Regions from separate parts of the Selenomonas sp. oral taxon 138 str. F0429 genome, predicted to be linked through region 1. Evidence: riboswitches for the same ligand, from Rfam matches in the RefSeq annotation. Region 1 holds a riboswitch; each other region holds the start of a gene.
The links. Region 1 has a riboswitch for cobalamin ahead of nikB (nickel ABC transporter permease). Riboswitches for the same ligand answer to the same signal wherever they lie in the genome.
Positions count from the first base shown of each region.

Region 2: another riboswitch for cobalamin. It lies ahead of HMPREF9163_RS09610 (TonB-dependent receptor); the one in region 1 lies ahead of nikB (nickel ABC transporter permease).
Region 3: another riboswitch for cobalamin. It lies ahead of HMPREF9163_RS10935 (sirohydrochlorin cobaltochelatase); the one in region 1 lies ahead of nikB (nickel ABC transporter permease).
Region 4: another riboswitch for cobalamin. It lies ahead of HMPREF9163_RS00325 (TonB-dependent siderophore receptor); the one in region 1 lies ahead of nikB (nickel ABC transporter permease).

Region 1 covers NZ_KB290930.1:293,110-302,036, forward strand. The annotation lists gene HMPREF9163_RS02910 (DUF47 domain-containing protein) at 1-340, opposite strand, end outside; gene HMPREF9163_RS02915 (ABC transporter ATP-binding protein) at 556-1,386, opposite strand; gene HMPREF9163_RS02920 (ABC transporter ATP-binding protein) at 1,367-2,164, opposite strand; gene HMPREF9163_RS02925 (ABC transporter substrate-binding protein) at 2,183-3,748, opposite strand; gene nikC (nickel transporter permease) at 3,760-4,572, opposite strand; gene nikB (nickel ABC transporter permease) at 4,569-5,492, opposite strand; cobalamin riboswitch at 5,663-5,894, opposite strand; gene HMPREF9163_RS02940 (MATE family efflux transporter) at 6,014-7,351, opposite strand; gene HMPREF9163_RS02945 (HAD hydrolase family protein) at 7,511-8,275, shown strand; gene purD (phosphoribosylamine--glycine ligase) at 8,326-8,927, opposite strand, start outside.
Region 2 covers NZ_KB290949.1:42,188-47,212, forward strand. The annotation lists partial or broken gene HMPREF9163_RS12585 (magnesium chelatase domain-containing protein) at 1-78, opposite strand, end outside; gene HMPREF9163_RS09605 (PepSY-associated TM helix domain-containing protein) at 291-1,562, opposite strand; gene HMPREF9163_RS09610 (TonB-dependent receptor) at 1,650-3,893, opposite strand; cobalamin riboswitch at 4,079-4,251, opposite strand; partial or broken gene HMPREF9163_RS12590 (recombinase zinc beta ribbon domain-containing protein) at 4,347-5,025, opposite strand, start outside.
Region 3 covers NZ_KB290952.1:196,919-205,845, forward strand. The annotation lists gene HMPREF9163_RS10910 (metal ABC transporter permease) at 1-551, opposite strand, end outside; gene HMPREF9163_RS10915 (metal ABC transporter ATP-binding protein) at 542-1,366, opposite strand; gene HMPREF9163_RS10920 (ABC transporter permease) at 1,380-2,117, opposite strand; gene HMPREF9163_RS10925 (ABC transporter ATP-binding protein) at 2,117-3,004, opposite strand; gene HMPREF9163_RS10930 (Gfo/Idh/MocA family protein) at 3,010-3,996, opposite strand; gene HMPREF9163_RS10935 (sirohydrochlorin cobaltochelatase) at 4,150-5,181, opposite strand; cobalamin riboswitch at 5,298-5,486, opposite strand; gene HMPREF9163_RS10940 (vWA domain-containing protein) at 5,544-6,281, opposite strand; gene sigH (RNA polymerase sporulation sigma factor SigH) at 6,388-7,197, opposite strand; gene pyrR (bifunctional pyr operon transcriptional regulator/uracil phosphoribosyltransferase PyrR) at 7,364-7,912, opposite strand; gene HMPREF9163_RS10955 (RluA family pseudouridine synthase) at 7,925-8,833, opposite strand; gene lspA (signal peptidase II) at 8,830-8,927, opposite strand, start outside.
Region 4 covers NZ_KB290925.1:55,558-64,484, reverse strand. The annotation lists gene folB (dihydroneopterin aldolase) at 1-121, shown strand, start outside; gene folK (2-amino-4-hydroxy-6-hydroxymethyldihydropteridine diphosphokinase) at 118-1,086, shown strand; gene HMPREF9163_RS00335 (uracil-DNA glycosylase) at 1,088-1,783, shown strand; gene msrB (peptide-methionine (R)-S-oxide reductase MsrB) at 1,811-2,938, shown strand; cobalamin riboswitch at 3,041-3,255, shown strand; gene HMPREF9163_RS00325 (TonB-dependent siderophore receptor) at 3,443-5,371, shown strand; gene HMPREF9163_RS00320 (ABC transporter substrate-binding protein) at 5,361-6,326, shown strand; gene HMPREF9163_RS00315 (radical SAM protein) at 6,337-7,362, shown strand; gene HMPREF9163_RS00310 (ATP-binding protein) at 7,380-8,408, shown strand; gene HMPREF9163_RS00305 (VWA domain-containing protein) at 8,440-8,927, shown strand, end outside.

The sequences.
Region 1 (8,927 bases):
TTAGGTTGATTGCACCCGGCATGGGCTTCCCCATTCGGTACATATCATAGCGCTGCAAAATCCCTTGCAGGAGGTCGACACCATCGTCCAGATCGTTTGCCAACGCGTATATGTCTTCACGATCAATCGGGGTAATAAACGTGAGATTCAGCTTATCGATGATGCGGTCATTAATGGCATCTGCTTCATGCTCAATGCGATTGATTTCTTCCACTTTCTTGCTTGCTGTGGTGTAATCCTTCATCACATCATCCAGCACCAATGCGCCTGTATGAAAGAATTTTGCACTCTCAAGGAACAAGTCGAAGAATTCATCATCCTTCTGTTTGAAATTAAACATAAACCCGAATCCTCCCTAAGAAGATGTAATATCGGAGGCATATACAATAAGACTCGCAAGCTAATAATATCATTATTTCAGATTGACAGCAAGATATAAATTGAAAAGCTTTCCAGCTATAATTCAATATTTATCTAAGGAATAGTAAAAGAGCAGCGTATGAGATCGCTGCTCTTCTACTATATAATTTATCTATCTGTCATGTGATCTTCCTGCTATGCAGGGATTTCGACTTCCGGAACGACAATGCGCGGTGCCTTACCTTTCGGCAGGAGTGTGAATACGGACTTCAGGAGCTTCTGCGTATACGGATGTTTCGCATGCGCGAGATCCCGCCCGTCAAGTTCCTCCACAACCTTTCCAAAGTACATGATGACAACACGTGTGCACAGACGTGACACGAGTGCAAGGTCATGACAGATGAAAAGAATCGTCAGATTCCGCTCACGTTGAATGCGTACGAGAAGCTCCACAATGGTTTCCTGTACGGAAACATCCAGTGCACTTGTTGCCTCGTCACAGACCAGAATCTCCGGCTCCAATGCCAGTGCACGCGCAATTCCTACGCGCTGACGCTGTCCCCCGCTCATATTTGCGGGATAGCGTTCGGCAAAGTCCTCGGGCAGATCGACAAGACGCAGCAGCTCAGCTGCCTTGTCATGTGCGCTCCCTTTGAGGAGTCCGAAGTTCCGCAACGGTTCACAGATGATGTCCTTAATCTTCATTTTCGGATTGAAGGATGTTGTAGGATCCTGAAAGACCATCTGGATATTGCGCCGCATATTGCGCGCATCCTCGCCCTTCAGCCCCGTAATCTCCTTGCCTCTGAAGAAGATTTGACCCTCGGATGGTGCATGAAGCTGCATCAGCGTGCGCACAAGTGTACTTTTTCCACAGCCGCTTTCACCGACAATACCGAGGGTTTCTCCACGATATACGGGAAATGTCACATCGTCACATGCCGTAAGAACTTTGCCGCCCTCAAGGGGGAAGCGTTTAGTGATATGCTCGATGCGCAGGATGATCTCACGCTCCGACTGTGTCATAACGCTTCCCTCCAATCTGTGGTACGGCACGCAGAAGCTCCTTCGTGTAGTCTTTCTGCGCATGTTCAATGACTTCTTCAGCAGTGCCATGCTCGATGACATTGCCACTCTGCATGACCATGATCTGATCCGACATGTAGGCCGCGACACCGAGGTTGTGCGTCACAAGGACAATGGATGTGCCATCCTTCTGGCAGATATCCATCATTTCATTGACGACCTGTGCTTGCGTGGTCACGTCCAACGCGGACGTTGGTTCGTCAGCAAGCAGGAGTGCCGGCTTGAAGAACATCGCCATTGCGACCCCGACACGCTGACGCATGCCGCCCGATAGTTCAAACGGAAAGCTCTTCATTACGTTTGCAGGATTGGAGAGGTGCATGCGCGCCAGCATATCCTGTGCCTGCGCCGCAGCCTCCTTCTCCCCCATTGTGTCATGTGTCTGAATATACTCGACGAACTGCTCGCCGATGGTCCGAATCGGATCCATCATGCTGCCGCTGTCCTGAAAGATCATCGCGGCGGTCTTGCCGCTGACGTGACGCCATTCCTCGGCACTGCATTTCGTCATATCCTTGCCGTCATAGAGGATCTCGCCCGCAGTCACCCTGCCGACATGCGGCAGACAGCCGAGCATCGCCCGAATGACGGTGGTCTTTCCGCTGCCGCTTTCGCCGACAATGGTCAGAACTTCCCCGTCTCTGAGAGTGAAGTCCACACCGTGCACCATTTCCGTGCCCTCGTATGCGATTTTAAGCCCTCGCACCTCAATCAACATTCGGGCTTTTCCTCCTTATCAGTTTGCGGGTTTGATCTTGTTGGTGATCCAGTAGTAGTCTGCCGGATGCATGATTGCACCCGTGATCTTTGTCGAGCTGACAATGTTTGTCTCGGGGTAGCCGAGGAAGAGTCCCGCTGCATCGTTGAGCAGGATCTGCTGCATGTCGATCATGAGCTGACGGCGCTTTGCTGGATCAAACTCAACCGCGAGTTCCGCGCACTTTGCATCATACGCGGGGTTGCTGTATCCGGAACCGTTCTGTGGATTGTCCCCGTTGACGTTCGTGCGCCAGTACCAGTTGAGATAGATCTCGGGATCGCCCGTATTTGCCGTGGTAATGTTGGAAATCAAAAGATCATATTCGCCGCTGGTACCGATCTTATCGAGCAGGTTGTAGTCGACCGGTTTGATCTTGACATCAATGCCAACCTTCTTCGCATCTGCCTGGACTGCTTCTGCGTAGATCGGCAGCTCTGCACGGCTGTTGTAGATGATAAAGTCAACGGAAAGCGGCTTGCCGTCTTTGTCACGAATACCATCGCCGTCCGTATCCTTCCAACCTGCCTCATCGAGGAGCTTATTTGCACGGTCAACATTGTAGGCATTCGGGTCAGTGAGCTGGTCGAAGCCATAGTCGAGAGAGGGGGGGACCGGAGCCTTGCCCGGAATGAAGGTTCCCTTCAGGATGACTTCGTTGTACGCCTTGCGATCCGTCATTGAGATAAACGCAGCACGTACCTTCGGATCGCCGAGAATACCCTTATTGTTGATGCGGGCGAGAACCGTACGCAGGGATGAAATACGGTCGATGTGGAACTTCGCCGTGTCGTTGAAGAGCCCAATGTCGCCGGCAGCGATGTTGACCGCCATATCGACCTCACCCGACTGCAGTGCCATTGCGCGCGTATTCGGATCATCGATTGACGGGATCTCGACCGTCTCATACGGTACTTCCCCATCCCAATAATACGGGTTCTTCTTCATGACGGCTTTTTCCTTGACGAAGGACTCGCAGACATAGGGACCTGTGCAGATAGGACCCTGCTTTGCAAAGTCACGCTCTCCCTCGCTGGACACATCCACGATTAGGAAGAGAGGATCGGCAAGGAAGCCCGGCATGCTCGGTGACGGCTTCACGGTCTTGATCGTGAGTGTCTGCCCGTCCGCCGTCATTTCCGTATACTCAAAAAAGGTCTTGGCGCGGTTATTCTTTGCAAAGGAACGCTCAAGCGATGCTTTGACTGCCTCCGCCGTTAGTGGCTTTCCATTTGAGAACTTAATGTTGTCACGGATCTTGAACGTCCATGTCAGCTTATCGTCACCGATCTGCCAGCTTTCGGCGAGCCACGGCGTTGCATTCATCTTCTCGTCGAACTTGACGAGCGTCTCGCCCATGCCGTAGCGCATGACGACCCAACTGAAATAGTTCTCCGTCGGCTCAAGCGTATCCGCGAAGTTCGTCACACCGACCTTCAGCGTCGTCTTGTCCCCCGCCGACTGACCGCCGCCGCAGCCCGTCAGAAGTGCAGCTGCCATACAGCCTGTGAGCAGTGCTGTCAGCCATCTTTTTTTCTTTCCCATTTTTTCCTCCTTTAATTTGCCTTGCGCGGGTCCATAATATCCCGCAGACTATCTCCCCATAGATTAAAGATTGCAACCACAGAAGCAATTGCAAGTCCTGGGAAAATCATAAGCCAGGGTGCCGTCTGAATCAACTGACGTCCCTCATTCAGCATGAGTCCCCACTCCGGTGTCGGCGGCTGTGCACCAAATCCGAGGAAGGAGAGACCTGCGAGCTCCATCATGAGTGCGCCGATGTCGAGTGCGGCGGTCACAATGATAATCGGTATGATATTCGGCAGGATATGCCGACGAATCATCGCAATCGGGCGTGTTCCGCTCGTAATCGCTGCAGAAAGATAGTCCTGCTGTTTTACCTTGAGGGTCAGGCTGCGCGCAAGACGCGCATACTTTGTCCAACCCACGATAACAACGGCGAGAACTGCGTTGACTGCACTGCCGCCGAGCACACCTGCAATCGCAATGGCAAGCACAATGCCCGGAAATGCAAGGAACACGTCGGTCAGACGCATGATGGCATTGTCAACCTTGCCGCCGACATAGGCAGAGATCACGCCGATCAATGTCCCAAGACCACCCGAAATAATCACAACGATCAGTGCCATCGTGATCGAGATGCGTGCACCATAGAGGATACGCGTAAAGATATCGCGTCCGAGCTTGTCTGTGCCGAAGTAATGCTCAGCGGATGGCGGCAGAAGTGAATTCTGAATCTGCGACTCATACGGATCGTACGATGAGATCAGCGACGCACAGATAGCGACAAGCACAATCAGCAGGATGATGCCTGTATAGATACGAAACAGCAGTTGATCCCGCGTCATGCTTTCGCCCCCTTCCTAAGTCTTGGATCAAGATAGGCATAGGATATATCAACGATGAGATTCACAAACATATAGAGCGTTGCAATCCAGAGAACAAAGCCCTGCAGGAGCGGGTAGTCGCGCATTTCGATCGCACGCACAGCAACACGTCCGATGCCCGGCCACGAAAAGACAATCTCAATGACGGCAACGCCGCCGAGCAGCCAGCCAATGGCAAGGCCAAGCAGTGTGATGAGCGGCAGGAATGCATTCGGCAGAACGTGCCGCCAGAGGATGCGCTGCATCGACATGCCGCGTGCCTTGAGACCTGTAACGTAGTCCTGTCCGAGCTCCTCAAGCACTGCTGTACGTACCTGCCGCGTATACTTCGACGACAGCAGGATGGCAAGTGTAAAGGCAGGGAGAACCATACGATCAAGGCTGACTTCTCCGCCTGCAATCGGGAAAAGCCCTAACTTCAGACCGAACACATAGAGCAGAATAAGTCCTACCCAGAAGCTCGGCATGGAGACACCGAGAAAGGTGAAGAATCGTATGACTTGATCTGGCCATCGATTCCGGTACAGTGCCGAAATCACCCCTGCCGGAATGGAGATCAAAAGCATCATCACCACCGCCGTGCCTGCAAGCAGCAGTGTTCCTGGAAGATTCTGCAGCAGTTTTTCCTGCACTGGCATTTTTGCCGAGTAGGAACGACCCATATCCCCGTGTACCACACCGTTCAGCCAACTGAGATACTGTTCGTGGAACGGTCGATCCAACCCCAACTCGTGACGAGTACGCTCGATCGTCTCTTGTGATACAATCGTATCGCCGGTTTCGAGAATCGCATCCACAGGATCGCCCGGTGCAATGAATGTCAGACTGAACGTCAGAAAACTGACCCCCAGCAAGGTAATGATCATCTGCCCCAGACGCATCAGGATTGCTTTTGCACTCAACTCCCCAACTCCTTTGTTGTCATTTGCAAAATAAAACTGCCTGTCTCTTTTTGAGACAGGCAGAAGAATGCACACAAAAAACAACGACCTTGCAACACTCCCCCAGTGCTGAAAATCGTGCATCCATCTCCCCATCTCTCGTGAGTCCATCAATGAATCTTATTGCGAGCAGGCTTTCCGGCTCATAGATCGCTGCATTCTTCCGCCTTCCCGGATTTTATTCCAGTGACTTTACAGGCACAGGCTCCATGCCTGTGGAAGAATGCTCCCTATTTACGGCTGCGGGACAGCACGGGCATTGCACGCGTTTTCCTCTCATCGCTCAGCAGACTGTATCAAAAGTATATATCAGCCGCCGACACTCGCAACGTATCCTATTCAGTTTTTAAGAAAACTTCTGTCATAGTATATCTGTATTGGATATGCTTGTCAAGACATCTATTTCAGATTGTTTTATTAGAATAGTCCATAAGTCCTCAGTAATTTACAACTATTCTTTATTAACATGGATTCAATGCATGATCTGAATGTCTTTTATGATATACCTTACGCAGGAGTACGGCAGCACAGGCAGCCCGCATACTCTGATCGAGTGCCAGTGACAGCCATGCACCCTCTAGTCCCATATGCAGTTCGTAGAGAAATACATAGGTAATGATTGGGCGCAGTACGGTTATACTGATAAAGGAATATGCAGCAACCTGCGTTGTCTTACCGCTGGCGCGCAGAATACCCGCGCATACCATCTGATATGCTTCCGGAAAGCTGACAACAGCTACATATGCAATGATAAGGCTGCCGAGCGGGAAAAGTTCAGGATCATGTGCATAGATTCCAAAGATCTCCGCACGAAATACATAGGTCAAAAGAAATGCGACGATAGAGAAGGTGAGGCTCCAACGCATTCCCGTCCACAGATAGCGCCGCCATTCATCGGTCTTGTTCTGATCGCGACTGTGCCCTGCAAGCACGGTGCTCGCCTTTCCCATCCCGTTGCAGAAATTATAGTAGAAATCGCAGAAATTCATCGCAATGGAGTGTACTGCATAGGGAATCGTTCCAAGTTCCGCCACCATGCGTGTATATACGACCATGCCGATGCGTTCAAATCCCTGCTCGCTGAAAATACCACCGAATACGCCGAGAAATTCGCGGAGATAGGCGCGTGTCAGACGATAGTTGCCCTGATCGAATATCCTCCACGCAGAGAGTACGTGAACGGTCAGAAGGAACGACCATATTGTCCCACCGACTGTCCCGAGTGCGGCACCGAGTAGGCCAAGCTCCGGGAACGGTCCGAGACCGAAGATCAAAAGTGCGTTAAGCACGACATTGACAACATTCCCCTGTATATTGATCGAGAGAACGCTCATAGACTCTCCGCGTCCAAACATGACTGCCTGCATCAGCGTCGTGACAGATGTGATAAAGACAGCGGGAAGTGTCCAGAGGCCGTAGATCATCGCGTCGGGAAGGTAGTCCTGCTGTGCCCCCATCCAGATCAGGATTGAATCGAGATGGATGAAAAATCCAATATGTGCAAGTCCAAGAAAAACGACGACTAAGACCATGGTCTTTTTCAAAATATCCCCGTAGGTATCGTGTCGGTCTTGTCCAAAGCGCTCTGCAATCAGGATGGTCACAGCTGCCGCCACCGAACGTGCAACGGTGAGCAGCATCATGCGCGGCTGCGTAAAGATGCTGACAGCTGCAATCGCCCCTGTCCCGAGCGTCCCGACCATGATGATATCCGCATTGCTGAGGAAGATCATAAGCACGCCCTCGAGCGCTGCGGGCAGACCAATCCGTAAATAATTCCTGTCGTAGGATGTCAGCACAATATTATCCCCCATATTTTCCCATGATTCCAAGTCAACAAACTATCACACAATGATAATTCTTGTCAACCATATATGAATATGAATTGACAAGTGACCTGAAATACTGTAGTTTGGTCTTAGCGGGAATATGGAGGATCAATCGGAGGGAGAAAGTCTATGAAAATAGCATTCAGTGATTATGATGGCACACTATCTGTTCCTCATGAAGGCGTTGCTGCAGAGACGATCACAGCCATTCATGACTGGCGCAGTGCGGGAAATAAATTCGGCATTGTGACGGGGCGGGATTATAGCCTAATCGCGATGGAGACGCGAGCACATAACATTCCTGTAGATTTCTATATCTGCTGCAACGGCGCGACAATTCATTATACAGATGGTACGCCCCTTATTTCTACACCGCTCTCCTGCGAGGTAATGAGAGACTTTTTCCGCTCGGAACACGTTCGCAGCTATACGGACGGCATGTTATTTTTTACGCCTGAGCGTGCCTATACCTACCGTCTGCGCACGGACGTCCCACCCTCCTATCTTACGCCGCTGAATACAATAGAGGAGGCTCTACGTCTCAAGGATGTTGTCCAGATGGGGATGCGATTCCGTGACCGAGAAGAAACTCTTGCGGCTTTTGCAGCGATTGATTCGGATTTCCCGAACATATTTACGGGAAATATGAATCGCCAATTTCTTGATCTCAATCGTGCAGGCGTGAATAAAAGTATGGGCATTGCAGATTTTGTCCGTCATATGGGCTGGGAGGCGCACGATCTGTTCATCATCGGAGATGACCCGCAACGATCTCGCGATGATCGAAAAATATGGCGGCTATACCGTGCGCCGCGCCCAGCCGTTTATGCACGAGGCGGCGCGTGCGGTCTACGATTCAGTCGGTGCAATGCTGCGCGATCATCTATAAAATAATTACCACTAAAAAAGAACTTCTGCCGAGCAAATTCGACAGAAGTCCTTTTTTAGCGATGCAGCGCGCGATGTGCAATGTCTTTGCGATAGTACGCGTCCTTGAAGGAGATTTTCTCCACTGCCGCATAGGCAGAATGCACAGCAGATGCAATGTCCTCGCCCATACCGACAACGCCGAGTACGCGTCCGCCGTTTGTGACGAGTTTGCCTTCCTTCTCTGCTGTTCCTGCATGGAAGACAAGCGCCCCTGTTTTCTCGGCATCTGCAATCCCGTGAATCTCGTTCCCTTTTTCGTAGGATGCGGGATAGCCGCCCGCTGCCAGAACAACACAGACAGCCGCGCCATCCTTCCAGTGAATCGGCACATCTGCAAGCGTGCCGTCGGCACAGGCACACATAATCTGTACGAGATCCCCATCCAAAAGCGGCAGGACAACCTGTGTTTCGGGATCGCCGAAGCGGGCGTTGAACTCCACCACCTTCGGTCCTTTTTCCGTAATCATGAGACCGAGATAGAGGCATCCGCTATAGGGCCGCACTTCCTTTGCCATGGCGGCAATCGTCGGCTTTAGAATCTCCTCAGTTGCACGATCAATCATCTCAGGCGTCATGACCGGTGCAGGTGCATAGGTTCCCATACCGCCTGTATTGG
Region 2 (5,025 bases), on a different contig from region 1:
GGGCGACACATCCACCTCAACGTCGATAATCCGTCCATCTATCCCGAGGGTCGTCGCACCATAGGTCTTTGCAAACAACGGCCTTCCCTCCTACGTTTCAAATATAAGAAAATTATAACACAGGATAGGGCGAGATGGCTAATGATTCTTTGCAAAAGAAAAGAGATTCCAAGCGCTTACTAGGATGACTTGTCCAGTATGATAAATGAAATCTCGCTTGTATAGATTAAACGGAGGTATCCTTCAATACCTACCCTATCTTGCCTTGGAACACGATAAAAGATTTACCGTCATCCTCTTTGCCATAGATAAATCATGAGCAGCAGGCAGCATCCCCATGCCACTGTCCCAATAGAATCGCCCGTCTCCGCGTATGAAAGCGGCGCTGTCATGCCGATGATGGAAAGCAGTGCAAAGAGCGCGGGCATCGACCACATTGCTGTAATGGGTCTCGTTCCATCTGTCAGAACGGGTGGAATTTCTTTTTTCCGTCGATGTCGCTGGAACCAACCGGCAAAGCCGCTCACAATGACGACAATCGTGAGCATGTCAAGCACCGCCCAGATCAGCTTGAGCGGCATGGTGTCATGATTATAGAGATGGAGCGTACGCAGGGAATCACACAGTGTGAGCCAGCGCGGCATGGGTTGTGTGATATGCGTCAGCCCCTCCTCCGTACGGATGAGATATACCTCCTGCCCACGGAACATCGATGGATGTCCCTCATCCGTCAGCGTCATAACGGCAGGCTCATCCTCTCTGACATTTGCAAGGTAAAGGAGTCTCTGTGTCGGGAAATGATCTGCTGCATAGGAAATCATCTCCTCATATGCAATGGGCTCTTGATTGTGAATATCAACGGGAAGTGCCGCCTCCACATCCGCCCGATAGCTTCCATGTCCGATGATATAGGCGGCAATCGCCACGCCGCTGAGGGTCATCAGTCCTGCCCATACCGCAGTGATCATCCCAAGAAAATTATGCCAGTCGAAGAAATTCCCCGCAGACATTCCGCCGCGTGTCCCTCCAAAAAGGCGTTGGCGCATAAAGAACGGATAGAGCAGAATCCCCCCCACGATAGAGAGGAAGGAAAGAAAACACATGACCGTGAGGAAAATCATGCCGCTACGCCCCATTGACATTTTTAAGTGCAGATTGTGCATCGTCCCCATAAAACTGGCAAGCGCCGGAGATTTGACATGTGTCCCACGCCATGGAACGAGTTCATCCTGAACGGGCGCATAGGCGACACGCGCTCTGCGTGCAGTTCCGTTCTCTTCCTGCCATGTGAGGCTGTATAAAAGCACGCCCCGCTCTGTATCGGTAGAAATCACGTCTACATCGCGCTCCGGCATCTCTGATGCGATCCGTGCTAATCCTGCCGTTGCTCCGCTCCATAGCTCCTGATAGGAGAGTTCACCAAAACTCGGTCGCTCATCGACCTCATTCCACCGATAGATATCCCCACTGAAGATCAGCGGCAGCCCTGTTAGACAGAGCAGGAGGAAAAACAACGCACATATTGCGCTGATCCAACGGTGGAAACGATAGAGAAGTTTCATCGAATGATCCTTTGCAATACAATAGAATAATGATAGCAAATGAAGCCCCGGCATTCCGTCGGGGCTTCAATGCAGACACGCGTCTACTTAGAACGAGTAGGTCGTGCCAAAGGTATAGGTTCTGTCGTTCGCTGTTTCACCCGCATAGTATTTGCGATTGAATAGGTTCTCGATGCCGAACCGCAACTTAAAGTTCTCATTGATTTTGTAATTGAGATACAGATTGGTAACGAAGAAACTGTCCTCCGATCCATATTCGCCCGTCACCGTATCCACGCTTTGGCGTGCAGCGACGTACTGTGTATCCAACGTGCCGTTAAACTTATCGCGGTTATACTCGATACCGAACCGCATCATATGCTTTGGCAGATCCCAGTTACGATAGGTTTTTCCGCCAATCGTATCTTCGCCAGATTCAAAGGTGTAATTGAAATATGTCTGCCAATCACGATGGAAACGGTGCTTCACCGCCAGCTCCACCCCCTTGATCATTGACTTGTTCATATTATAGTATGCACGCACGCGATTCCTCGTCTCAATCGCAATTTTGTCCGCAGTATCCACGCGGAAGAGTGTCAAGCCATAGGATGTGTTCTTATCGATCTTCTGCTTAATCCCCAGTTCAAACGTACGGGAGATTTCCGGTGTCAAATCTGGATTTGCCTGGATGGAGCGCGGTCTGTCACCCGCACGGCGATAAAGCTTGTATATTGAGGGAGGATTGAAGGACTTTCCGTAGCTCAAATAGATCATCGTATCCTTCTGCGGCTCATAGCTGACGGCAATCTTCGGACTCCACGCGTGAAATACTGTATCTTCGTAGCTCTTTCGCACCGTACCGATATAGGAATAACCATCCTGCTTGTCAAACCGATCATAACGCATCCCAAGCTGCAGTTTCCATCGGGCATCAAGCGCCAGTTCATCCTGTACAAAGAGCGCACTGGACATTACGGAGCCGCCACTCTGCTGATACGGCACACCATTGACCGAATCCCAGTCCTTCCAATGCAAAAGGTCATACCTGCGATACCGCATTTTATCCTTTATCCACGAGAATCCTGCGAGCACGGTATTGTTTCCAATCATCCACTGCTTTTGCAGATCCGCATTGTAGTTCTTCGTCGGATATTCAGCACGATCTCCAGTGCCTGTCCAATCAATGCTTGTCGCATCGTAGGCAGAAGAATAGCCATCCTTCCATGTATTGCTGTAGCCGATTCCCGCCTTGAAATCGTTCTTCGTGTCCTCATAGCGCAGCTTGTGAATATCCTGCTCCCTCCTACCGAGGTAGCCGAGGAAGTCATCGGGCGTGACAGTAAGGTAGTTGCCGTTTGGCAGCTGCACAATGCCCGAAAATGTAGGATTTCCTGCAAAATCACGGAAATAGGTGATGGGATCGTGATAGGAATACTCGTATGAGGCGTGCAAATAACTATAATCGAGCGAGCGGTTCTTGTCGAACGCATAATTCAGATCAACGAAGGTATTTTCGCTTTTCTTCTTCTTTGCGCCGCGGCTCCCTACAATATAATTACCATCAGACAATTTGTGGAAGGATCCGGTTGCATCGGGCGTATAGCTTCTATCGTCCTCATCAGTTGTAACGGCATGTCCTACCCAGCCGTCCGAGGTGCGCTTTTCATAGCCGACGCGGAAGGAGATGTTTTTATCACCACCCGTGACCTGAAGCCCGCGCTGCCATGTATTATTGCTGCCGCGCAGGACATCGATCTGCCCGTGAATCAGCTCCATTTTTGTGCTGTCTGACGCATCCGGCTTCTTGGTAATGATATTGATGACACCTGCAACGGCATGACCGCCGTAGAGCGAAGAGGCTGCACCGCGCACGATCTCAATGCGGTCAATGTTTGAGAGGGGGATCGAATCCCAGTTCACGCCGCCGTCAAAGGCGGTATTGAGCATCTGCCCGTTATACATAACGAGAATATCAGAACCGGAAAACCCACGCATTGTCACGCCGTCCTTGACATCCGCTGTCGGTGAGATATAGATCCCCGCCTCACGTGCCAGAGCCTCACGCAGGCTGAACACATGCCGTTTTTCCAGTTCCTTTGATGTAATTACTGTGACATTGGCGGGAACCTTCATCAGCGGTTCTGAGATGCGGGTCGCTGTGACGATCGTCTCACCAAGATCGCGTTCGCTCTGTAAAGAACGAGAAGACTCATCCATTCCATTTTCTGCCGTGTCGGACGATGATGCCTCGGCGGAAAAATTACGTTCAGCTGCGCCTACAATGGGGGTATTCCCACCTGTCAACGCACAGAGGACTGCCAATGTGAGACATTTCTTTTTCCATGGATTCATTTTTTGAAAGACTTCCTTTCTCCTCCTAAAAAATAATACAGAGATCATTACATATAAAACAGCCTCATTTCTCCCATACGAGAAATGAGGCTGAAACTTCATCACATCATGGCAAAAGTACCACACAAAACTAATACACCGAAAAATTCGATGCACGTAATCTCCTCCCCATCACTCGTAGGTCAATCGGCGATTCTAAATCAGGCAGTTCTCCTGGCTCCAGTTCATCGTTTCCCTGTACCTTCCCAGTTTCCCAGTGGCATATCACAGAGGCACTCGCTGCTACAGTGGCGGGACCGCTCCGGCATCTACCGGATTCCCTATTAAGCCTTGCGGCACCTGACTCAACCGTATAAAGTTTTGCTGTTTCCGTGACTATGGTAGCATGAGCCTTTATCCCTTGTCAAGACATACTATACAACTATATTCCCTTTTTGCATACATGAATTATCCTCAAACACCAATTTCAATCTCGCCCTTGAAAATAACAACTATCTGACCGTCCGCCTTCACACAAATGTGCTCGAGCAGCCCACTCCATAATTCCTCGTCAAACTCAACTAGCTCCCCGTCGATACCACATACTACTTGAATCATGGTCTCCAAGGTGTTTCTCTTGCTCTCCCTCTCGGCAATTTGGTCATCCAACTTTTCCATATCCCCCTGCTTTTCCATATAAATCGCACGAATCTCATTTTCCTGTTTCAGATACACCGTCTGATCCTGTGCTACCCGTGCATTCTCTCGAATCAGCATTTCGAGCCGTTCTGCCAAAACGCCGAGTTCCTGCTCTACTTTATCCCGTTCCTCCGTCATCTCCCCCGTTTGGCAAACACTGCCAATCAGAGAACGGAGTTCCGCAATCACATTCTCTTTGACTTCCACCAAGGAGTTCAGAGCCTTAACGAAAATCTGTTTGATCTCACACTCCGTCAGATGCCGTGTGCTGCATGGCTTGCCCTTGTGGGCGTATTTCTTGTTGCAACGATAGATGACTCTGCGGTACTTATCCGTGGAGTGCCATACCTTCGCTCCGTACCAACCTCCACAGCATCCGCATTTGATTTTATTCGCGAAGATGCTGACGCCGCTGTGCTTTCCGTTCTGCTCTCTACGCTTTATCTCCGACTGG
Region 3 (8,927 bases), on a different contig from region 1:
GCAAATATTGAGACACCGCGGCTGCGCGCAAGTGAGGCGTTCACGGATAGCAGAAGCAATCGGTTGAAGAGCAGCATCCAGCCAGCGAAGACGACGGCATCGACGGCGAGCAGACCCGCGAGATCAGCAGGGGTAATGCTCAGAATGTCTCCAATGAGGAGCGGAGAAAATTTCGAAAAGCCTCCGCCGTGACTCATAATCATGAGACCGACGGCAATCGCCGTTGAAGAGAACACGCCGATGACCGTATCCGCCGATGCCGCTGTGCGGTGCTTGATGTAGGTGATGAGAAGTGCAAACGCAATCGAAAAGAGGATGAGCGATGTGAGCGGTGCGAAGATGCCGACGAGCACACCAATGGCAATGCCCGTAAACGCGCCATGCCCGAGGGAGTCCGAGAAGAACGCCATACGGCTCGAGACCACCATCGTCGAGAGCAGTCCGAAGAGCGGTGTCATGAGGAGGATTGCAAGGAGCGCGTTCTTCATGAAGGTGTACTCCATCCATGCCAGTGGCAGGAGTGCATCCATTGCCCCGTAGATCAGTTCCATGCCGCAGCCTCCTCTCCCCCATGCTCCTCGGCACGCCTGTGCAGATGACGGAGATCGGGTAGGATGCCAAAGAGACGCTCCATCGCAGGGCTTGCAAAGACCGTATCCGGCGCTCCTGCCGCTGCAATCCCGTGATCCATGAGCACAACCTTGTCGGCATGGCGCGCGACCATGCCGAGGTCATGCGAGATGAGAAGGATCGCAAGATCTTCCTGCGCGCGCAGCTGCCCCACGATGTCATAGAAGAGTGAGAGTCCGCTCTGATCGACGCCCGAGACTGGCTCGTCGAGGAGCAGAAGGTTCGGCAGGGGGTCGAGGGCGAGTGCAAGCAGGACGCGCTGCAGCTCTCCGCCTGAAAGTGCGCCGAGGCGGCGATCGATCAGATGCTCCGCGCGCACGCGTGCAAGTTTTTCAGTGACGCGCACGCGATAGCGCCGTGCAGGAAAGAGCCAGACGGGGCGCATGGTCACACACGCCATAAAGAGATCCAGCACCGTTGTCGGCGCCGTCAGATCGAGGCGCAGATACTGCGGTACATAGCCGATCACGGGCTTTCCCGTGTGCCGATCCTCCGCGTCGACGAAACGCAGACTGCCCGTATGCGCAACCTCACCGAGGATTGCGCGCAGGAGCGTGCTCTTGCCCGCACCGTTCGGGCCTATAATTGCGGTCAGCTCGCCGCAGTGAAAATGGAGATTGACATGCGAAAAGACTTCGAACGTCCCAAAGGAGACGCCGAAGTCCTCGACCTTCGTGCAACAGAAATGCGCGCAACCTTCGCGCGCTCCCCTGTGATGAAAGATATGCCTGAGCATGATGATCCTTTTCCTAATCCGTCAGCCGGCGGAATTTCCACGTCCCCGCCGCGATCCCCAGAGCCGCATAGCCTACGACCACCGCAAGCGAGAGCACGGAGAACCCCCCCGCCGATCCGAGGCTGCGCAGGAGGTGACTCGTATGCGTCAGCGGCAGGATCTCCACAAGCCAGCGCACGAGATCGGGCAGCGCCGCCGTCGAGAAGAACGTCCCGCAAAGGAAGGACATCGGGAGCAGGACGTAGAGGTTGACCTGGCTCATCTCCTCATAGGTGGAGATATACATCGCCGCGAGAAAGCCGATCTCCGCGAAGATCATACAGTTCAGTGCAAGCACGAGGAGAAAGAGCGGCGTGATTGTGAACTGCGCGCCGAAGAGATAGCTGAGCACAATGATGATTGCAGACGAAATCAGTCCACGCACGACAGCGCCCGCGACCTTGCCAATGACGAACGCATCGGGACGAATCGGCGCAATGAGGTACTCCTCGAGACTCTTGTGATAGACGCGCTCCGCATGCACGGAGATAATGCTATTGAAGCTGATGTTCATGGAATTCATCGCGAGAAGCCCCGGCACGAGAAAGTCCAGATACGAGCCCGTGCCCACGTCGATGCTGCGTCCGAGCCCCCAGCCGAATGCAATGAGGAACATGAGTGGCGAGACCATGCGGCTCAGCACATATTTCATAAGACGGCGGCGCAGGACAACCCAGTCGCGCCAGAACACCGTCCAGATATCCCGCAGCATCAGAGCCCCTCCTTTCGTCCCGTCATCTCGATGAAGACATCCTCGAGATTCGTCGGGCGCAGGAGAACGCGCTGCATCTGCTCCTCAAGCATACGCGCATGGGCACGTGCCTCCTCGCGCGTGTGGAAGAAGCGATAGGAGCGGCCGCTCTCCTCATCCCACTCCACCGCATACGCGCCCAGATTCTCACAGAATGTGCGCGGTGTCTGCACATCCACGAGCCCGCCCTTGTTGATGATCGACACGCGGTCACAGAGCGCCTCTGCCTCCTCGATGTAATGCGTCGTCAAGAGAACCGTCACACCGCTCTTTGCGACCGCGCGCACGAGATCCCAGATATGCCGCCGGATCTGCGGGTCGAGTGCAACCGTCGGCTCGTCGAGAAAGAGCACCTGAGGACGGTGGATCAGTGCGCGCGCGATGAGCAGGCGCCGCTTCATGCCGCCCGAGAGGCGGCGCACATTGTCGTTGCATACCTCTGCGAGCTCCATCTCACGGAGGAGTTCCTCAATGCGCTGCGTCCGCTCCGCGCCGCCCATATGGTGCAGACGCGCGTGCAGCTCCATATTGTCCCAGACCGTGAGCTCCTGATCGAAATTCACATGCTGCGGCACAACGCCGATCAGCTCTTTGACAGCACGCGGGTCGCGGCAAATATCCTGCCCGCCGATGCGAACCACACCGCTCGTCGCCTGCGTCTGCATCGTGAGCATGCGGATGATCGTCGTCTTGCCCGCTCCATTGGGTCCGAGTAGACCGAATACCTCACCGCGCCGCACGGCGAGTGTCACCCCCGCAACCGCTGTCTTCCAGCTCTTTTTCTGCTCCGCATTCGTATGCGGAAACTTCTTGACGAGATCCTCCATCTCGATCATCATGGATTCCATTGATCTCAATCCGCCCGAAACTGAATCCCCGCCATGAGGCGCGCCTTCTCCATCACTGCCATCACCGTCCGCGAGGTCTGAAGGCCCTCCTCCACGCTCATATAATCCTTGCGTGCGAAGATATCACGCATCGCCTCGAACTCGTGCACCATGCGATGCTCATGACGGTTCAGTTCGTAGGTCTCCGGTTCCCTGCCACGCAGGCCGACGGTAAAAGAAGAGAGTGCGTTCACCGCACCGTCCGCGCGAATCCAACCAGACTCGCCCTGAATCATAAAGAAGGAGGGGCTCGAGCTGTCCTTCGCCGCCGCCGCCGTTGCAACAAAGCCGTCATAACGCAGCGTCATCACCCCTGAGGTATCAATGCCGTTAAAGCCCACATTCGCGGTGTAGGCAGCGGACTTCGGGCGTCCGAAGAGCGAGACGATGAGCTCGAGATTGTAGACGTTCAGATCGTAGAGCGCACCGCCCGAGAGCGCAGGATCGAATGCGGGCGCGATATCACGTGCAAGATAGCGGTCATAGCGACTCGAATACTGCGAGTAATTTGCCTGTACGAGACGGATGAGGCCTAGTTGCGGCAATGCCTCCAATATTCCCACGTAGTTCGGCAAAAAGAGCGGTGTCACCGCTTCAAAGAGATAACAGTGCGCCGCACGCGCGCGTGCAATCAGTTCCTCTGCCTCCGCGAGGGTCGATGTGAACGGCTTTTCGAGGATAACGTGCCAGCCCGCCGCAATTGCCTGTCGCGCATAGTCAAAATGCGCACTATTGACAATGCCGATATAGACGAAGTCCGCCTCATGTGCCGCGAGCATCGCCCCATAGTCCGTCGCCACCTGCGGCACGCCGAACTCCTGCGCGAGTATTCGAGCCTTGTCGCGGCTATGCGGACGCGCACAGATCGTGACGACCTCGACGCCCTCCACCTGACGCAGGGCGATGAGCGCCTCGCGTGCGATCATCCCTGTACCGACAACTGCTATCTTCATTGCTCTGTTCTCCTTCACGCGCGGACATCATGTCCTTGCTACTCATATGCCCACCTATTATAGCAGGGTATGCGGGCAAAGAAAAGAGCCTACCGCCGAAGTGAAAAACTTCCGCGGCAGGCTCTAGTACTACCGTAAAATTTGTAGATGCGCTTACTTCATCATCTTGATGTGATCCGCATCTGCATCCTTCTTGCCCTGCAGTGCATCCCACGCGTCATTTGCACGCTCCACATAGACATCGCGAATCATCTTGTTCTCACCGAGGCCGTGGAGATAGGCATTGACCTTATAACCCTCACCTTCGAGAATGCTCTTGTGCGAGTCCGCATCTTTGCCCGCCATATCGTTGTGTGCATGGTCGCCCGCAACCATCATGATCGGCATGAGCGTCACGTTCTTGACCTTGTTCGCCTTGAGCTTCGGAATGACATCCTCGAGGCTCGGCCAGCCCTCAACCGTATAGACGTAGACATTCTTGTACCCGAGTGCGTCCAGCTTCGCCTGAATGACAGCATAGTATGCGTTGGAGACGTGCGGCGTGCCGTGCGCCATCAGGAGCAGCGCATCATCCTTCCCCATCTTCGGGAACTGGCTGGAGACCGCCTGGATGAAATCGATCACATCATCCGGCTGCTCCTCCTGCCCCTGCCAGTACATGAGTGACGTGCCGCAGGTCATCGTCTTGAACTGCTCCTTGTACTCATGGAACACGGCCTTGACATAGGAGTACTCCATGCCCGGGATGACATCGAGGGAGACGAGTGCCACACGCGAGTAGCCGTCCGCCTTGAGCTGCATGAGCGCCTCCTCAGGCGTCGGGTACTTCTTGCCCTCGTTCTTTGCGATGCGGTCAATGATGATATGGGAGGTGAATGCCGTCACAACCTTCACACCCGGATGTGCCGCTTTGATCGCGTCCACCGTCGCCTCGATCGTCTTCTCACGCGTCTCCTTGAACGTCGTGCCGAAGCTCGTCACAACAATGGCATCCTTGTTCGTGTAGTTCGCCATCTGCGGGTTCTCATACTTCAGAACACCGATCTCCGATGCCTCCATGAGCGCGGGGGTCACCGTCTTGACCTCGGGGTTCAGCTCATACGACGCCTCTGCCGGGCTGTACGAGAATCCGAGGACTGCCGAGCATGCGAGGGACGCAACCAGCAATTTCTTCCAATTCTTCATCCGAATTCCTCCCAAAAAATATAAATAATAAAGGCTTTCCTGCCGCAACAAGAAAGCCCCGTGAATCATCTTCACGAATCCCCTTCCCGTCGCTCGCAGGTATGTGCCCTTGGCACACGGTGGATTGTCAAACAGGCAGTTCTCCTGGCTCGGTTCATCACTCCCCTGCGCCTTCCCAAGAGAAATCTCCTCCCAGTGGCATCCTTGCAGGTTCGCTCCCCTCACAGTGGCGGGACCGCGCCGGCTTATCCGGCTTCTCTATTAAGCGTGCATAACTGCACTGCACCTGTCTCCCAAAGATTAAATTCTAACAATATAGATATCATACATCCTTATATGCAAATTGTCAATCGCTCGCACGCTTATTTTGTCGTATCTTCCTCCACATACGACCGCCATTCCCCCGATGTATCGGCGTCACCACGCTCCGCCGTCTCTGCAACAAAGGCAGAAACCGCATCGTAGTTCGCACGGACACCCTTTCTCGTGTTTTTATAGGTTACGGCATTCGATTTCTTCACACCGATGGCATCTGCCTCCTCGACCGCATCAATGTTCGCACCAAGGTAGATGAAATCCCAGCCCGCCTTCTCCTGCTTGTCCGAGATCATCTGCTTGACCTTCGTCTTTGAGAATTCTGCGCTCGCGTTCTCGAGCCCGTCCGTGATAATGACGAAGACGACCTTCGTACCCCTGCTCTTGACCGACGGTTCGCGCTCCACCTTCAGGATCGTATTGCCCACGGCATCGAGCAGTGCCGTAGTACCGCCCACCTCATACTCCTTGTCCGTCAACGGGCGCACGAGACGAATATTCTTGTGCGTATAAAGGACATCCGTCGTATCGTTAAAGAGCACAGCAGTCACGTCTACAGGAGTCGAAAGAGCCTTCTGCTTCTCGATCATGGAGTTGAATCCGCCGATCGTATCGGACTCGAGTCCCTGCATAGAACCGCTCTTATCGAGAACCAGTACGAGCTCGATGCGCTCCGGCTTCTCTGCCCGCCTCACGTCATCCGAACGCACCGCAGCGGACGCCGTTGCTGCACATGTCACACACAACAAACAGGCAATGACGGCACATTGAATCTTCTTCCACATAAGATAACCTCCTTTTTCAATCAGAAGAAATAGATCTTGCTCAAATTATATCAGGTTCAAAATATTTTGCGGTTAATTCCTCATAAAAAAAGAGGGGTGCCCCCCTCTATTCCTCCGGCATGCGTACGCCGCGGTTAATCGTCGTGAGCCCCCGGTAGACCGTCCCAATGTCGAGATCGTCGCCGCGCGACTCCATATATTTTTCCAGCTTGCGCTTCACGCGTTGGAGCGCATTGTCGATGGATTTCACCTGACGGTGCAGGTCGACGGCAATCTCCTGATAGGACTTGCCGTCCAGATAGCTCATGAGCACGCGCCACTCGAGGTCGCTCAGGATCTCCTCCATCTTCTGCTCAATGTCGATGAACTCCTCGTGACTGATGACGAGCTCCTCGGGATCGCTGATCCGCGCACCCGAGAGTACATCGAGCAGCGTGCGGTCAGAGTCCTCGTCGTAGATTGGCTTGTTGAGCGAGACGTAGGAGTTCAGCGGAATGTGCTTCTGCCGTGTCGCCGTCTTGATTGCCGTGATGATCTGCCGCGTCACACAGAGCTCGGCAAACGCACGGAACGACGATAATTTATCCTCGCGATAGTCGCGAATTGCCTTGAAGAAGCCGATCATGCCCTCCTGTACGATATCCTCGCGATCCGCACCGATGAGGAAGTAGGAGCGCGCTTTGGAGCGCACGAAATTACGATATTTATTGATGAGATAATCGAGTGCCTCATCGCCCTCGCAGGAACGAATATGTGCGAGCAGCTCCTCGTCGGTGCAGCCGTCGTAGACGCTGCTCTCCGCCCCCACCTCGTCCGATTCTTCTTCCTCCGCCTCAAGGTCACATGCCTCCAGCTCATCCGCTGAGGCCTGCTCCTCATCCAACATGGACTTTTGCTTATCGCCGTAAAAAATCATACGATTGCTCCGTCACTCTTGCTCCATCACATTCAGGAGGTTCTCTCTAGTCGCCGCCCTTGTATGAGCCCCTACAAATGTCCCGATTTCATTATACCTCTATTGCAAAACTTCCGTCAAGATACAAAAAAGAGCCGCAACACTGCGGCTCTCAGCACGGGGATTGTCAAACGCGTTCCCGAATGACGACCTTTTCCACGCCGTCCGTGTCCTGCAAGAGCACGGACACGTCCTCGAGCGCGGCAGTCGGCACATTCTTGCCGACGTAGTCCGCGCGGATGGGCAGTTCCCTGTGCCCGCGATCGATGAGTACGGCAAGCTGTATCATGCGCGGGCGTCCGATGTCGAGAAGCGCGTTCATCGCGGCGCGGATTGTGCGTCCCGTGTAGAGCACATCGTCCACGAGCACGATGGTCTTGCTCGTGATGTCGTGCGGCATCTCCGTCGGATGCACGATGGGTTGGTAGGAGAGCTCGTTGAGATCGTCGCGGTAGAGCGTGATGTCGAGCACGCCGCACGGCAGCTCGCGCTGCTCGATGCGCGCAATCTCTGCGCCAATACGCGCAGCAATGGGGACACCACGCGTGCGGATGCCGACGAGTACGAGGTTCTCCGTGCCTTTGTTCTTCTCGACGATCTCATGTGCAATGCGCATGAGAGCGCGCCGAATGCCGTCATCGTCCATCAGGACAGCCTTTTCCCTAAATTCCGTCATGTGCGTACCTCCTTATCCGTCCGTGCGCAGCGTATGCAAAATCTCCTCCATATCTGCGGGAAGTGGTGCGGTAAACGCCATCTCCTCCCCCGAGCGTGGATGGACAAGGCGAAGTGTGAGCGAGTGAAGCGCCTGTCCCACGATAGCAAAGGGATTCTTCTTCGCCGTATACTTCGCATCACCCACGAGCGGATGCCCGATACTCGTCAGATGAACGCGAATCTGATGGGTGCGCCCCGTCTCGAGTCGGCAGGATATATAGGTATATGCACCGAAGCGCTCGAGCACCTCGAAATGCGTCGTAGCAGGCTTGCCGTTCTCGCGCACGATTGCCATCTTTTTGCGGTCGGTCGGGTGACGCCCAATATCGCCCGTGATAATTCCCGCGCGCGGCACGATGTTTCCGTATACAATCGCACGGTATTCACGCCGCGCTTCCTTGTCGCGAATCTGACGCGCAAGGAAGTGATGCGCCATATCGTTCTTCGCCGCAACCATCACCCCCGAGGTATCCTTGTCGAGGCGGTGCACAATGCCGGGGCGCAACGCACCGTTGATGCCCGAGAGATCCTTGCAGTGATAGAGGAGCGCATTGACAAGCGTGCCCCTCACGACGCCCGCAGCGGGATGCACGACCATGCCGCGCACCTTGTTGATGACGATCATGTCCTCGTCCTCATACAGCACGTCGAGCGGAATCTGCTCCGCGCGGATCTCGACCTCCTCGGCGGGCGGCACAGTGCAGGCAATCTCTTCGCCGCCGCGCAGCTTGTAGTTCCCTTTGCGCGCCACACCGTCCACCGTGACCTGGCCTGTCTCGATCAGGCGCTGTGCATAGCTGCGTGAGAGATCGGGCATATGCACAACAAGCGCACGATCCAGACGCTCACCTGCGTGTTTGGCAATGAATACAGTGCTCATGATCGGATTTCCTTTTTCTGCACAAAGAGCGCCCAGAGCACGGCTGCCGTCCCCAGGACGATGGCAATGTCCGCGATGTTGAACACGGGCCAGA
Region 4 (8,927 bases), on a different contig from region 1:
GCTCGCGGCATTCTCCACGATTCAGAGCATCCGTATTACCGTACACAAGCCGGCGGCGCCGATTCCGGGGATATTTTCGGACGTGGGCGTCTCCATCACGCGGGAGCGCGAAGAGACGTGAGACGGACTGCCTATATTGGGCTCGGGGCAAATCTCGGCGATCGCGGGGAGACGATGCGCGCGGCATTGCGGCGCGTGGCGGAGCTTCCTTCTGTAAATGTGGAGCGAGTCTCTGCGTTCTACGAAACGCCGCCGTGGGGCAAGACCGATCAGCCACCCTTTCTGAATGCGGCGGCGCGCATTGTGTTTGACGGTACGCCGTATGAACTCCTTGCCGATCTCCAACGGATTGAGCAGGAGCTTGGGCGCGTCCGTCATGAGCACTGGGGTGCGCGCACGATCGACCTCGACATCCTGCATATCGAGGGGCTGACCTGTGCGGAGGAGCGTCTGATCCTGCCGCATCCCTATCTGACGCAGCGTGCCTTTGTGCTCGTTCCGCTCCATGAGATTGCGCCCGCGCTCCGCATTCATAAAAAATTCATCGCCTCATATTATGATGAAATCGACCGTACGGGCATCGTACGTGTCCCCGAGCTCTCCGTACCGTATCCGCTCATGCTCATGGCTGCATGCGACGAGGCAGGCGGTATCGGACGAAACGGACAGCTGCTCACGCACTGTGCGGAAGATATGGCACATTTTCGCGAGACGACGATGGGCGGCATTGTCATCATGGGGCGGCGCACGATGGAGAGTCTGCCGGGGCGGCAGCCACTCACAGGGCGGGAGAATATCGTTCTCTCGCGGACGCTTATGCGGGCGGATGGCTTTCATATTGTGCACGATCTTGCGGCGTTGTGGACGCTGCTCGGACGGCTCGTGTATGATGCGGAGCGTCTGATCTTTGCAATTGGCGGCGAGGAATGCTATCGTCTGCTCCTGCCCTATGTGCATCGCGCGTATGTGACGCGTCTTGCGGGCACGTATGTGGCGGATGTCTTTTTGCCGTCGCTGACGGACTTTGTGCGTACAGGATGTCGGCGCAGAGAAGACTGTATTTTTGAAATTTACGAGAGAGTTTAGCATGGCAAAGGAAATCTTTCACAACGACTGGCAGGAACTTCTCGCTGATGAAATGGCACAGCCCTACTATCGGGAGCTGCGGGAGTTCCTGATCGGCGAGTACCGCACGCGGCGCGTGTACCCCGATATGTTTGCGATCTTCAATGCGCTGCACTACACGAGCTTTGCGGATACGAAGGTCGTTATTCTCGGACAGGATCCGTATCATGGGGACGGACAGGCGCATGGACTGTCGTTCTCCGTGCAGGTCGGCATCGATCCGCCGCCGTCGCTGCTCAACATCTACAAGGAACTGCAGGATGATCTCAGCATTGCACTGCCTTCGCATGGCTGCCTCATTCCGTGGGCGAAGCAGGGCGTGCTCCTGCTGAACACCGTGCTCACCGTGCGCGCGCACTCCGCAGCGTCTCATGCGGGGCACGGATGGGAGCGGTTCACCGATCACATCATCCGCCTCCTCGGAGCACGCGAGCGTCCGCTCGCTTTCATCCTCTGGGGCAGTCCCGCACGCCGCAAGCGCAGCCTCATCACGAATCCACGCCACCTCATCGTCGAGTCGCCGCATCCAAGCCCCCTCTCGGCGCATCGCGGCTTCTTCGGCAGCCACCCCTTCTCGCGCGTTAACGATTTTCTCGTGCAGGCGGGCGAGACGCCGATCAACTGGCAGCTGCCGCCGGCGGGAGAGATTGAGGCGTAATATTGATACATACATAGGAGAAATATCATGAAAATCCCATCGTTACAAAACATCTGCGCGCTTGGTCTTGTCGCCTGTCTCGGCGGCTGCGGTTCGCCTGCAGTATCCTCGGCGGAGATGCCGCACGAGATCGTGCAGGAGCATATGCCGACGGACGGTCAGAAGGAAATCTATCTCGCGGGTGGCTGCTTCTGGGGGACAGAGCTGTATACGAGCCTTGTGTACGGCGTCGTCTCGGCGGAGAGCGGCTATGCGAACGGTGCAACTGCGCATCCGTCCTACCGCGAGGTATGCAGCGGCAGCGGTCATGCGGAGACGGTGCATATCGTCTACGATCCGCGGAAGGTCAGCCTCGATGAACTCCTCACGGCATTCTATGACTCCATCGACCCGACGGCAAAGGATCGGCAGGGCAACGACATCGGGCGGCAGTACCGTTCAGGCATTTACTACGTGCCAAATGCGGATGGAGCGGAGAGTCACGATGCCGCTGTGATTCGCTCCTCGCTCGAGGCTCTGCAGCAGCGCATTGGAAAGCCAATCGCGATAGAGATGGGGCCGATTGTGAATTTCTACCGTGCCGAGGACGATCATCAGGAATACCTCGTGAAGCACCCGAATGGCTACTGTCACATCTCGCCTGCACTCATCGCGCAGATGCGTGAAAAACGCGCGGCGGCAGAGCGGGCAGCGGAGGCGAAACCCATGCGCACATTTGCAAAACCATCGGACGAGGAGCTGAAGGCACGCCTGACGGGAATGCAGTATGCCGTCACGCAGCAGAAGGCGACAGAGCCTGCCTTCCGCAACGAATACGATCACGAATTCCGTGAGGGCATTTACTGTGACATCACGACGGGTGAGCCGCTCTTCATCTCTGCGGATAAATACGACTCGGGGTGCGGCTGGCCAGCATTCTCGCGCCCCATCGACAGCAGCCTTATCGCCGCACATGAGGATCGCTCCTACGGCATGGTGCGCACGGAGGTCACGGCGGCGGGCAGCGGCGCGCATCTCGGGCATGTCTTTGACGACGGCCCTGCCGCGACGGGCGGTCTGCGCTACTGCATCAACAGCGCCTCTCTGCGCTTCATCCCAAAGGAGGACATGGAGGCAGAGGGGTACGGCGACTATCTCTATCTGCTGGAAAAATAAATTTGAAAAAGTACTGGGATGTGAGAGAATTCGTAAAATATCTTTTTCTCGTATTGACAAGTACTTCTTCCAATGTTATCTTTACCAAAGCCTTACGAAAACTTTATAGGAATTGGATCAGGTACTTTGTGTTTAATAGAAAATCCGGTAAGGAGTCATCACCACAAGCCGGAGCGGTCCCGCCACTGTATCAGTGAGCAAGCCTGCATGGAAATGCGCTGTTATTTCCGAGAACGTCACTGGGGGAGTTCCCTTGGGAAGGCGCAGGTCTGCGATGAACTGGAGCCAGGAGAACTGCCTGATTGACAATCGCCGTTTGACCTGCGAGTGATGGGGATGGGGATTTGCGTGCTGTTACGCCGCTTTGAGCCCCTTTGATTGAGAGCCTATGAGCCCTTTTCTGCTGTTGCAGGAAGGGGCTTTTCGTTTTCCTCTATACCTAAAAGTTTTCAAAATATGATTATGGTGCATGGAGAGCACTTCACAAGAAAGGTGACAAAGGATATGACAAGAGAGAAGAAGTGGACACTAGCGGTGCTTGCGGCATTTGCGGGAGTAAGTTTTGTTGGAACGGCATACGCTGCGGAGCAGACGTCAAACGAGCAGGGAGATGCGCACGCGCTCGCCGATACTGTTGTGACAGCACAACGACGCGAGAAGCGTGATCTCGATACGCCGGCAACAACAACGATCATCATGGCGAAGGAGATTGAAAAGGCGGGCTATCGCAACGTCTTCGAGGCGATCGATCAGCAGATTGGTTCGACGAGTACATCTTACGGCGATGCGGGGCAGGATTTCGGCTTAGCCGCAGGCCGTATTACACTTCGTGGCTATGACCGCGGTACGCTCGTCATGGTGAACGGCGTTCCAATGAACCTCAAGAACTATCCGAGTACAGAGAACATCCCTGCATCAATGGTTGAGCGCATCGAGATCGTCAATGGTGCAGCATCGACACTTTATGGTGCCGAGGCAATGGGCGGTGTCGTCAATATCATTCTGAAGCAGCCAAAGCCGGAAGAATCAGAGTTCCAACTCAGCCAAACCGTCGGAAATTATTTCAAGAAAAGTGAGGCAACCTATACAGGTGACCGTATTATCGTGGATGTGAGCCGCGAATGGTCGAAGGATCTCCCGCACTCCAACGGGTTTGGCATTGATAAGATTTCCTGGGTTGACTGGTGGGTCGGCAAGGGAAAAAAGAGCCGTGTTGGCGTGATTGCGCAGCTGACAGATGAACTCTCCCTCAACTACAATTATATGGAGGGAGATATTACACGTGGCGGGGTTCAATACAAGAAATCAGGGAATAGTCTTGTTCCGACGGGGACGAAGTACAACTACCGCTACAATGACCTCCGCCATACGGCAAGTCTTGTATATCAGGGCAAAGATAATGGAATTCATGCTGTTCTTGGATACAACTATCGCAAGGTAGATGGTTTTGATTATCTTGCAAACAAGAAGACAGACGGCAATGCGACGATGGATGGGCAAATCCTCGATGTACAGAAGACTTGGAAAATGGGAAACGGCTCCATGGTGTTGGGGTATTCCTATAAGCGTGAGGCGATTGATAAACCTGCGAAGAAGCGTACTGCCGTCCGTACAGGGAACTCCCTTTATGCCTCGTACAGCAAGCAGTTTACGCCGCAGTTTAACTTTACACTCGGTCTGCGGGGGGAGTTCATCAATGACCCCGAGGAAGATCAGCGCGTCCTGATGCCTCAGTTCCAGACAGAGTATAAATTTGACCGCAATACGGCGTGGTACATCAACATCGGTAAGGCGTTCCAGATGCCGACCGTGGATGACAGCTTCAGTTATAAGAATTTCAATCCGACCGGCTTAAAACCTGAGAGCGGCTGGACCTATGAGACAGGCGTCAAGATTCGGCGTGGAAACGATACGTGGAAAGCCGCAGTTTACCATATGGATATGAAGAATAAGATCGGATGGCGGCTTGATACAGCGACCAACCAGCACTATGCGGTCAATACGGGACAGTTCCGTAATACGGGGATTGAGCTTGAGTATGCGAAACGGTTTAATGATACATGGAGTCTGACACTGGGCGGCAGCGTTTCCAATCCGGAGATACAGAATCCGAACGGGACGAATAAGGCTTGGATCCAGGATGCTGCGCGTCTCCAAGGTCTTGTGCGTCTCGACTATCAGATGGCAAAATGGCAGGGAAATCTGAACCTCAAATATCTTGGTGATCGTGAGTACATTGCGCAAAGCTTCGGCGCTGCGCAGGATGTGCCCGATAAGATTCAGCTCAATATGAACCTGATCTACACGGCGGGCAAAGACGATGTGGTCTCTCTCGGCATCTACAATCTGCTGAACCGTGAGAACTACTCCAACCGTTACGGCAACCTCGATCTCGGGCGCAACTTCCGCCTGACCTATACGCATGCGTTCTAATGTGCAGCTCTGTACGCTTTTCCTGTTCCTCCTTGCAGCCGGTATTCTTTCCGGCTGTGCGGGGGAGGGGCAGAATGCGGCAGAGCCATCTGTGTTTTATCGCGGAACGGATGGCATGGGGGTGGAGGTCGTCCTGCGGGAAAAGCCGCAGCGCGTCGTCTCGCTTGGCCTTGCGACGGATGAGATCCTGCTCGCCATTGCACCGCCCGAGCAGATTGCAGCACTCACTGCCTATGCGGATGATCCCGGACTCTCCTCCATGACGGAGGCGGCAAAGGCGGTTCCCGTGAAACTCAAAGATCGGAGTCCGGAGCGCGTCCTTGCACTTCATCCCGATCTCGTCTTTACCACGGACGGTGTGCCGAAGGAGCTCGTGGAGAGCCTGCGTGATCTTGGGCTGACGGTCTATGCCTCGCGCACGCCGAAGCGTGTCGAGGGGATCTTTACGCGCATTGAGGAGGTTGGCAGGCTCGTCGGACAGGAGGAGAATGCCGCAGCACTCATCGCCGAAAAGCGCGCGCGCCTCGCGGATGTGGAGCGCCGTGTTGGGGACATCCCCGAGGCGGAGCGCCCCATCGTCGTCGCGTTTGCGTTCAGTGGCGTGTTCGGGCAGAAGGACGGGCTCTTTGACGATATGTGCCGCCATGCCTCGCTGCGTAACGGTGCCGCAATGGTCGGGCTGACAGCAGATACACCCGTCTCAATGGAGCAGATTGTCGCGCTCGATCCCGATGTTTTTCTGCTGCCGACATGGAGTGCAGAGGGGGAAAAGACGGAGGAGTTCCGTGCGAAGCTCCGCAGTGACCCTCTGTTCATGCATGTGAAGGCGGTGCGGGAGAATCATCTCTACGCCGTGCCCGATACCTACCGCTACAGCGCGGGGCAGAATGCGATCGAGTGCGTCTATGAGCTGGCGCGCGCGGTGTACCCCGAGCGCTTTGCAGACGTGAAGTAGGGCGATGAAGATGAATCCGCTGCGCATGATGGTGCTGAGCCTCACGGGGTCATGCAATCTCGCATGCCGCTATTGCTATGCATCGGAGCAGGATGCGCGTACGATGACATGGGACACGGCGCGACGGGCGATTGATCTTGCAGCAACAGGCAACGCGCCGTTCCTCCTCCAGTTCTCGGGCGGCGAGCCGCTGCTCGCACTGCCGCTCCTCGTGCAGATTGCGGACTATGTTCGTGGGAATCGCATACGGGCGCACATGGATATTCAGACGAACGGGACGCTCATCTCGGATGAGGCTGCGGATTTTCTCCGCGATGTGGGCATTGGTGTCGGCGTCAGCCTCGACGGCAGACCCGATGCGCACGATGCGCTCCGCTGCTTTCCCGACGGGCGCGGGACTTCCTCTGCTGTGATTGCAGGGATTCAGCGTCTCGCGGAGCGCGGGAAGGAAATTGGCCTGACCACAGTCGTCACAGCTGAGAATGTGACGGATCTTCCCGGCGTCATCGAGATAGCATACTATCTCGGCAATGTGCGCAGAGTTGGCTTTGACCTTCTGCGCGGACAGGGGCGCGGTGTCAGTGTGAGACCTGCGCGGGAGGAAGATGTTGCCCTTGCGATGGAGCGCGTCTTTGCTCTGTGCAGGAAGCTCGAGCGGCTTACCGGTCGACACATTGTCATTGCACAGGCAGAGCAGGCAGCATGTCTTGCTCATCGTGTCGACGGCGGCTTCTCGCACTGCCACGCAATGAGTGGCGTGGGCATTCATGTCGATGCGCTTGGGCGTATCTATGCGTGCTCCTCCTTGGTCGGCGATGAACGCTTTTTGCTCGGCGATGTCGTGCACGGCATTGACGCGCGTCGGCAGGAAGAACTATCACATGAAATGCAACGGGCGATGGCATTTTGCCGCACCTGTATGGATTTCCTCCGCTGCGGCGGCGCGTGCTATGCGCGTATGGCAGGAGAGAATGCCATCTGCACGGCGGAGTGCGCGCTCAAGCGCGCGGCGATCAAGGAAGCCACATCTAATTAACAACAAGGACTACACGAATGAAAACGAAAGCAATATACCCGTTTACGGCGATTGTCGGACAGGAGGAGATGAAGACTGCGCTCCTCCTCAGTATCATCATGCCCACGCTTGGGGGCGTGCTGATCAAGGGGGAGAAGGGCACGGCGAAATCCACCGCCGTGCGTGCCGCTGCGGCGCTCCTGCCCTATCTTCACGCAGTGCGGGGCTGTGCCTGTCACTGCGATCCGTCCGTCCCCGAGCTCTACTGTGATGCCTGTTGCCGGCGCGCGGCGGAGGGATCGATTACCGCAGAGGAGATGCCGATGCGCGTGGTGGAGCTTCCCGTCAGTGCGACCGAGGATCGCGTGGTCGGGACGCTCGACATGGAGGCGGCGATTCAGCACGGGCGCAAGGAGTTCGAGCCGGGCATTCTGGCGGCGGCGAACCGCAATATCCTCTATGTGGATGAGATCAATCTGCTCGAGGATCACATTGTGGACATTCTCCTCGACTCTGCAGCAATGGGCGTGAATACCGTCGAGCGCGAGGGGATTTCCTATGCACATCCCGCGCGCTTCGTACTCGTCGGTACGATGAATCCCGAGGAGGGAGACATCCGCCCGCAGCTGCTCGACCGCTTTGCGCTCTCGGTTACGGTTGCGGGGGAGGCTGCCCCTGAGACCCGCGTCGAGGTCATCCGTCGTCGAATCGCCTACGAGCGCGATCCCGATGCCTTTACCGCCGCTTACACAGGGGCGCAGGAGAAGCTGCGCGCGCAGATTATCGAAGCGCGTGACCGTATCGCCTCTGTGGAGGTGCCGGATGCCGCGCTTGATCTGGCGGCGCAGATCTCGCTTGCGCTTGGCGTCGACGGGCATCGTGCCGACATCACGCTCATCAAGGCGGGGATTGCACACGCCGCGCTCGTGGGGCGCACGACGGTCACGGCCGAGGACTTGCAGCGCGTGAGCCGCCTCGTTCTCGCGCATCGTCTGCGCCGCCGCCCCTTCGAGGAGGGAGCGGCCGATTGGAGCGCCGTGGATGCGATTCTGGGAGAGGCTACATGAGCACCGACACGGAGGAAAAATCTTGCATACGATGCATTTCCCGCTGACTGCCATTGTCGGGCAGGAACATGTGAAGCGCGCTCTCATGGCGGCGCTTGTCAATCCGCGCGCGGGTGGTCTCCTGATCTCGGGCACGCGCGGCACGGCGAAGTCCGTGCTCGTTCGTGCGGCGACTCCCTTTACGCAGACGGGGCGCATTGTGGAGCTCCCGCTCGGTGCGTCCGAGGATATGGTCTTCGGGACGATTGATGTGGAGGCGGCTCTGCAGCACGGCATGCGCCGTCTGCGCCGTGGGATTCTGCATCGTGCCCGCAATACCGTGCTCTACATGGACGAGGTCAATCTCCTGCGCGAGGATCTGCTTGCCGCCGTACTCCGCTGTGCAGCGGACGGACTGCTTCGCCTCGAGCGCGACGGGCTTTCGTATGCCGAGGCCGTTTCCTATACGCCGATCGGCACGATGGATCCCGCAGAGGGGGCGCTTCGTCTTGCGCTCTTGGATTCCTTCGGCATGTTTGC